DNA from 2 places in the Paraburkholderia sp. GAS348 genome. Region 1 is predicted to be linked to the other one. Evidence: riboswitches for the same ligand, from Rfam matches in the RefSeq annotation. Region 1 holds a riboswitch; the other holds the start of a gene.
The links. Region 1 has a riboswitch for manganese ahead of P3T22_RS31130 (TMEM165/GDT1 family protein). Riboswitches for the same ligand answer to the same signal wherever they lie in the genome.
Positions count from the first base shown of each region.

Region 2: linked by a shared signal. The riboswitch ahead of P3T22_RS18225 (sodium:calcium antiporter) and the one ahead of P3T22_RS31130 (TMEM165/GDT1 family protein) in region 1 are both predicted to bind manganese.

Region 1 is NZ_JBNPVT010000034.1:37,530-40,943, forward strand. Features, by position in the region: gene P3T22_RS31120 (hypothetical protein) at 1-267, shown strand, start outside; partial or broken gene P3T22_RS31125 (EAL domain-containing protein) at 365-1,297, opposite strand; gene P3T22_RS31130 (TMEM165/GDT1 family protein) at 1,387-1,977, opposite strand; yybP-ykoY riboswitch at 1,992-2,173, opposite strand; gene dmeF (CDF family Co(II)/Ni(II) efflux transporter DmeF) at 2,255-3,414, opposite strand, start outside.
Region 2 is NZ_JBNPVT010000010.1:11,056-14,469, reverse strand. Features, by position in the region: gene P3T22_RS18230 (NADP-dependent oxidoreductase) at 84-1,103, opposite strand; yybP-ykoY riboswitch at 1,271-1,442, shown strand; gene P3T22_RS18225 (sodium:calcium antiporter) at 1,543-2,553, shown strand; gene P3T22_RS18220 (HAD family hydrolase) at 2,631-3,414, opposite strand, start outside.

The sequences.
Region 1 (3,414 bases):
ACCACCGCATTCACTGTCGGCCAGCCAGGCGTGGACAGCGATCTCGAAGCGCTCCTCGCCCGCGGCGCAATCGACACCAACGGCGAACCAGACGCGGTCGCCGTCACACTGATGGCCACGATGGGGGCCGCAAATCCGATTCCGGCATCGCCAGGTACCGGCACAAGCGGGACAAGCGGGACAAGCGGGACAAGCGGGACAAGCGGGACCGGCGGGACCGGTGGAACCGGCGTGGGCGGCACTGGAAGCCCGGGCGGCATGATGTGAGACGACAAGACACATGATGCCTTGGGTCACCGTTCGACGGCTCTGACACCTTGGGCCCTCTCACACCGCACTCATGGCGGTTCGTAACGATCGTTACACCAAAATCTTTCAGTTTCCGGAGCGTCTCGATGCTCTTTACCGTATCCCGCATGATCAGGCCCTCCGTGACCTCCAGCTTCAGCGAGGCAGCGCCGATGTGAGCACCGGACAGCGCTGCCGCCACGTCGGCAACGAGGTTGGGGTCATCGAACTGCCGCGGCGAGAGATTGACGCTGATCTGCAGTGGCGGCTCTGCCGGGAACGCCCGCTGCCAGTGGGCGACTTGCTGGCAAGCCTCTTCCAGTACGTATCGTCCGAGCGGAATGATGAGGCCGCTTTCTTCTGCAATCGCAATGAACTCGGACGGCGGCAACAAACCTCGTGTGGGGTGCTGCCACCTCACGAGCGCTTCCATTTCACGGAACCCTGCCACCTGAAGCTGCATGATCGGCTGAAAATACACGCGTAGTTCACGATGCTCGACTTCGGCCTGGCTAATACGGTCAAGCAGCAATGCGCGGTTCGGTAACGAGGTGAGCGTGTCGTAGAACGCCCGTCGCGCGAGCTGCTCTTCGAAGTTCTTTCTTTCGGTGGTATCGCTCGCTGTCGCCACGATCGCGCCGACAGCCGGTTCGTCGAGCAGATTCGTCAAGGTAAGCTGAATATAGCGCCACGCATCGCCCTCGCCTCGAATACGGATCTCGATCGATTTCGTGGATCGAGCCGTCGACGACACGGTCTCCAACAGGCCCTGCAGCGTGGGACGGTCAGTGGGATGGATCGGATCGAGCAGACTGGTGCCGACGATCTGGCCCATGTTGTTCAAGGGATCGGGGCGTCGCGTCGGCGCCTCGTAGGTCACCGTCCCGTTGACGTCGGAAACCAGTATCGCATCCGACGTATTGGCGACAAGCGCCTGCAGCCTCTGCTCGCTCGTGCGCAGCGCGTCCTGGGCCGCCGCATCCACGTTCCTGCGAATCCGCCGCAGCATCTGAAGAAACAGCAGCGCGAGCCCCACGCCGATCGCCAGGACTACAGGGGTCGGGATAGGGATAGGCCGCTGCGAAGCAAGCTCTCGAACTAGAACAGCGGGTGCGCTTGCGGGTACAACGCGGTCCTGAGGGCGAAACCACCGAGGACAACGAAAATGATGGCGGCCAGAATGTGGACCGCCTTTGTTGGCAAGCGGTCGGCGAATTTGTGTCCGAGGTAGATGACGGGCACATTGGCCAGCATCATGCCGAGCGTCGTGCCCGCGACGACGCCGAAGAACTCGTGAAAGCGCGCAGCGAGCGCAATCGTGACGATCTGGGTTTTGTCGCCCATTTCAGCGAGAAAGAATGTGAGCGCGGTTGTGCCGAACACCCCCATCGAGTTTTTCGTCAATACCGCGTCGGCGTCGTCCAGCTTGTCCGGAATGAGAATCCACACCGCCATCACCGCGAATGATGCGACAACCGCCCAATTCAGAATACCCGGACTCAGAACGCTCGCGAGCCACGCGCCGAGTGCGCCGGATGCACCATGATTGATGATGGTAGCGGCAAAGACACCCAGGATGATGGGAATAGGCTTGCGATATCGCGCGGCCAATACCAGGGACAGGAGTTGAGTCTTGTCGCCAATTTCGGCAAGGCCGACCACGCTGGTCGAAATAAGGAAGGATTGCATGGGTTGTTGTACCCGGGCCGCGCTGAAAGCACGCGATGACGCGCATTCCGGCGACCCGGTTAGGTCGGAATGCGTGTCATCGGTCTTGCCAGGCACTTAGCTGCGCACGCCATAGCGGGTCTCTCGACTCGCCAAGTATGTTGACATGCGCCCTCGAACATGGCGTTCGAGGCGGCTACTCCCCAATGAGCAGGCGCGATTTTACCGCGCCGCGCACTACCGAAGCAAGTCGCCGCGCCGCAAACGCGTGGCGGATCGGCGACTTGGCTGCCATGGTTCAGGCCGACGCGTGTGAAGCTTGCACTTCAACGGTGACATGTGACAGCCCCCTGAAGCGCTCGAGCACTGCGTGATAGAAGCGCGAGTCTCGCTGGGCTTCGCTCGTTGCCACGGACACCACGGCACTCATGTGACCCGGACCCACCCGCCATACATGCAGATCGACGACCTTGTCGCCACGGTCCTCGATAGCGTTTCGCACGTTCTCCGCCATGCGCCGGTCGGGATTCATGTCGAGCAGGATGGCACCCGTATCTCGCATCAAGCCGTACGACCAGTTTGCAATCACCAGCGCGCCGATGACACCCGCGAGCGGGTCCATCCAGAGCCAGCCAAATGCGCGTGCCAGTAAGAGACCGATGATAGCCAGCACGGAGACCGCCGCATCCGCCATCACGTGGATGTAGGCCGACCGGATGTTGTGGTCGCGGGTTGCTGCTTCATGCGCGTCGTGGCCGTGCTCATGCTCTTCGAACTCGACTTCGTGCTCGCCGTCCGGCATCCGCACGATGGCCTTGAAGGCGTGCGGCTCAGGAATGTCTTGCTTCGATTCCAGATAGCCGCCACGGTCCGCCAGTGCGAATACCTGTTGCGTCCCATCGGGTCGTACCGTCGTAATGGACACCGTCGAGGTGTCCAGTCGCGAACCGTCCGTCGCCGGTGCAATGCGGAAAACGGGTGGCACCCCATCCTCGAAGATGGAAACGGCAAACACACCGGACGGCGCGAAAATCTTCTGCACTTCGTCCTCATGGTCATGGTCGTCGTGACCATGACCATGACCATGACCATGACCATGTCCATGACCATGTCCGTGGCTGTGACCATGGCTATGGCCGTGATCGCCGCCGCTCAGCAGCCACACGCTTGCGAGGTTGACCAGCAAGCCGATCACCGCGATAGGAATCGCTTCACCGAAGTGAATGGGTATCGGTGACAGAAAACGCGACACCGCCTCGTAGCCAATCAGTACTGCAATCATCGCGAGCACAATGGCACTCGTGAACCCCGCAAGGTCACCCAGTTTGCCGGTACCGAACACGAAGCGGGAGTCGGTGGCGTGCCTGCGCGCGTAGGTGTACGCCAGGGCTGCGATCAGCATCGCTCCGGCATGCGTCGACATATGCAGGCCGTCGGCGACAAGCGCAAGCGAGCCGA
Region 2 (3,414 bases), on a different contig from region 1:
GGCGCCATTACAGGCGTCGGAACCGTCGGCTTTTCCGGCCCACCGTCGTCACGACGGTCTGCCATCCGCTTCATCTCGCCCGATCACACCCTCACCAGCAGCTTCCCAAGATTCTTCCCTTCGAACAGACTGTTCAGCGCATTCGGCAACGCGTCAAACCCATCGACATATGTCTCCTGATAAACGATCTCCCCGTTCTTCACCCACGGCGCGACCGTCTGCAGCATCTCGTCCATCCGATGCGTGAAGTCGCGCGCCAGAATCCCCTGAATCGTCGCGCGCTGAAACAGCATGTGCTGCAGGAAGCGCGGTGCAAGATCCGGTGTGTCCAGCCCGCCGTCGTATTGAGCGATCGCCCCGCAGATCACGATCCGCGCGCGGCGCTTGATGAGCGGAATCACCGCATCGGTGACCATGCCGCCCACGTTGTCGAAATAGACATCGACGCCGCCGGTCGCCGCTTGCAGCGCTGACTGCAAGCCTTCGAGCGTGGGATGCGCCCGATAGTCGACCGCGCCGTCGAGCTTCAGCGTGTCGGTCAGAAACGCGCACTTGTCCGGGCCGCCCGCGATCCCGATCACGCGGCACCCTGCACGCTTGCCGAACTGCGCGACCAACGAGCCGACCGCGCCCGCCGCACCAGACACAACCAGCGTATCGCCCGGACGCGGCTTACCCGCTTCCATCAAACCGAACCATGCGGTGCGTCCCGGCATGCCGAGCACGCCGAGCGCGGTCGAAACCGGCGCCGCGTTCGGGTCCAGTTTGGTCAGTTCGCTGTGATGGCACTTGACGTACAACTGCCAGCCGCTATAGGCCGACACCCAGTCGCCCTGCTTGAACAGAGGGCTCGCCGACGCCACCACTTCCCCCACCACACCCGCCCGCTGCACGATGCCGAGTGGATGCGGCACATCGTAAGTATTACGTTCGTGTTGCTGGATTCGAATGTACGGATCGACGCTAATGATGCGCGCCCGAATGAGCACCTCGTTGGATGACAACGTGTCGTCGAGTTCGCTTTCGCGCAACTCGTAATGCTCATCGCTCACTCGTCCTTCGGGACGCTTGACGTAAAACCACTGACGATTTTGATAATTCATTTGAAGACTCACTGCTGTCATGGACGGTGAGCGATCTTACCAGTGGGACCGTCGCACCCTCGCGCGCCCGACGCCGCATCACGGACGCACGCAAGCAAAGAAGCCGACAGGCGCCCGAGCATGCACCAGATCCCAAGCTTGTTGAAAGCTGCGCATCCCGTTAGAATTCCCCGGTCACTGGGGAGTAGCCTTCCTTCATCCATTGAAGGAGAGCGCGTCAACATACTTGGCCTGCGGGTCATGGCGCGTTCGACCGGGTCGGTTTGGCGAGACCATTGGCGCACTGCTTCGTTCTGGTCGGACGGGTCGCGGTGCGTCATTGGTTCGTCACTTACGTCCGACCGCGGAGTTGCCCTGTGAAATATCGTTGTGCCCTGCCAGTCTCGCCGCTTACCCGTCCGTTGTGCCGCTTCCCCCTTGCATCTGCAAGGAGCCGCACATGACCGGCCTCCTGTTCCAACTCGCCATCATGCTGGTCGTCATTCTGGTGGCGGCTGAGCTCTTCACCAACGCACTCGAACATCTAGGCGAGCGCCTGAAAATCTCCGAGGGCGTGACGGGTTCGCTGTTCGCGGCGGTCGGGACCGCCTTGCCCGAAACTCTCGTCCCGCTGCTTGCAATTGCGGGCGGCACGGCCGATAGCGCGGTCAATCAGGAAATCGGCGTCGGCGCGATTCTCGGCGCGCCGCTCATGCTCTCAACGTTGTCCACCTTCCTGATGACGCTCGCGATTCTCGGCTCGCGCGGCGCCGGCGGTTGGGTCACGCCGGAACGCACGGGTTTCACGCGCGATCTGAACTTCTTCCTGTGCGCTTTCGTGCTGGCGGCCGCGGCGATGTACGTGCCGCACGAACACATGGTCGTGCGGGCGCTGTTCAGCGTGGCTCTGGTCGGCGTGTACATCACCTATGTGGTGATGACGTTCCGCGCATCGACCAAACTGGTCGACGCCGGCCACGGCACCGAAGCGCCCGGCAAGATGCTGCTGTCGCGTCTGAGCTTGCACACCAACCTCGCGACCATCGCGGTGCAGCTGGCGCTGGCGGTTGCATTGCTGGTGTGGGGCGCGGAAGGCTTCATCCACGGGGTGCGGGGCGTGTCGCAGGCGCTCGGTGTCTCGCCGCTGCTGCTGTCGCTGCTGATCATTCCGATCGCAACAGAGTTGCCAGAGAAGGTCAACAGCATCCTGTGGATTCGCCGTGGCAAGGACACGCTGGCGTTCGGCAATATCACTGGCGCGATGGTGTTTCAGGGCACCTTGCTGCCCGCAATCGGAATTCTGCTGACGCCGTGGACGCCGCGCGTCGAAGTGGTGACCGGTATCGTGATTACACTCGCCGCAGCCGCGTGGTTGAGGATCAACGTGTGCGCGCGCGGCGTGCCGGTGTGGGCGTTGCTGGTGTGCGGCGTGCTGTACGCCAGCTATCTGGTGATCACGCTGACCCGCTAAGCGAGTGATGAAAGGCAGGAAGACGGCGGCAAAAGCCACCGCGATGACTAAAGCGAGGGCCGAGCCAAACGCCACCCTTAATTGGACGATGCCGCAACCGTTGCCGCGCTATCCGGCTTGAACACGGTCTTCCAGTCGTCCTTCATATCGACGACGAGCCAGCCTTTCTCACCGGCTTCGTCCAGTCCCCTGTCGAGCTTGCCACTTTTCGCCGTGCGGTCGTACGCATACTCCCGTTCGCCGTCGGTGTGATGCAGCAGCACCGCGAAGCGCGGGCCGTCGCCGGCCGAGGTCCATTCGAGCATCGGCACGTCGCTGTCCGCGTTGCCGAACGCAATCACTGGACGCCTGCCAATCACGCGGTCGATGGCGAGCGGTTTGGCCGCTCCATCGACGAGATTGTCGACTTGCGCAAGTCGGGTCAACGCAACGGCACCGTTCGTCTGGCTGTACTTGTATTTGACAGTGCTGCCGATTACCTGCTCGGGCGGAATGCCGTACACGCGCTGCGCCATGTCGCGGACGAACTCGACATCGCCGCCCGTCACCAGATAGGTCCTGAAGCCGTTTGCGCGCAGATAGCCGAGCAACTCGAGCATCGGCTGATAAGCGAGGTCGGCATACGGGCGGTTAAAGTGCGGGTCGCTCGCGGAATCGAACCATTCGTGCACGAGAGCAGCGAATTGATCGCTAGTCATGCCGGCATACGCCGCCGCCAGCAGTCTCATCGAACCAGCGTCGCCGCTCGCCGCGGCACGCTTCAGATTGCCTCTCAAAATTGAGCGGAACGGTTCCTGCCGTCTCCATTCCGGATGCCGGCCGGCCATTGTCTTCGCCCGTTGCAGCGCGAACACCAGTTGC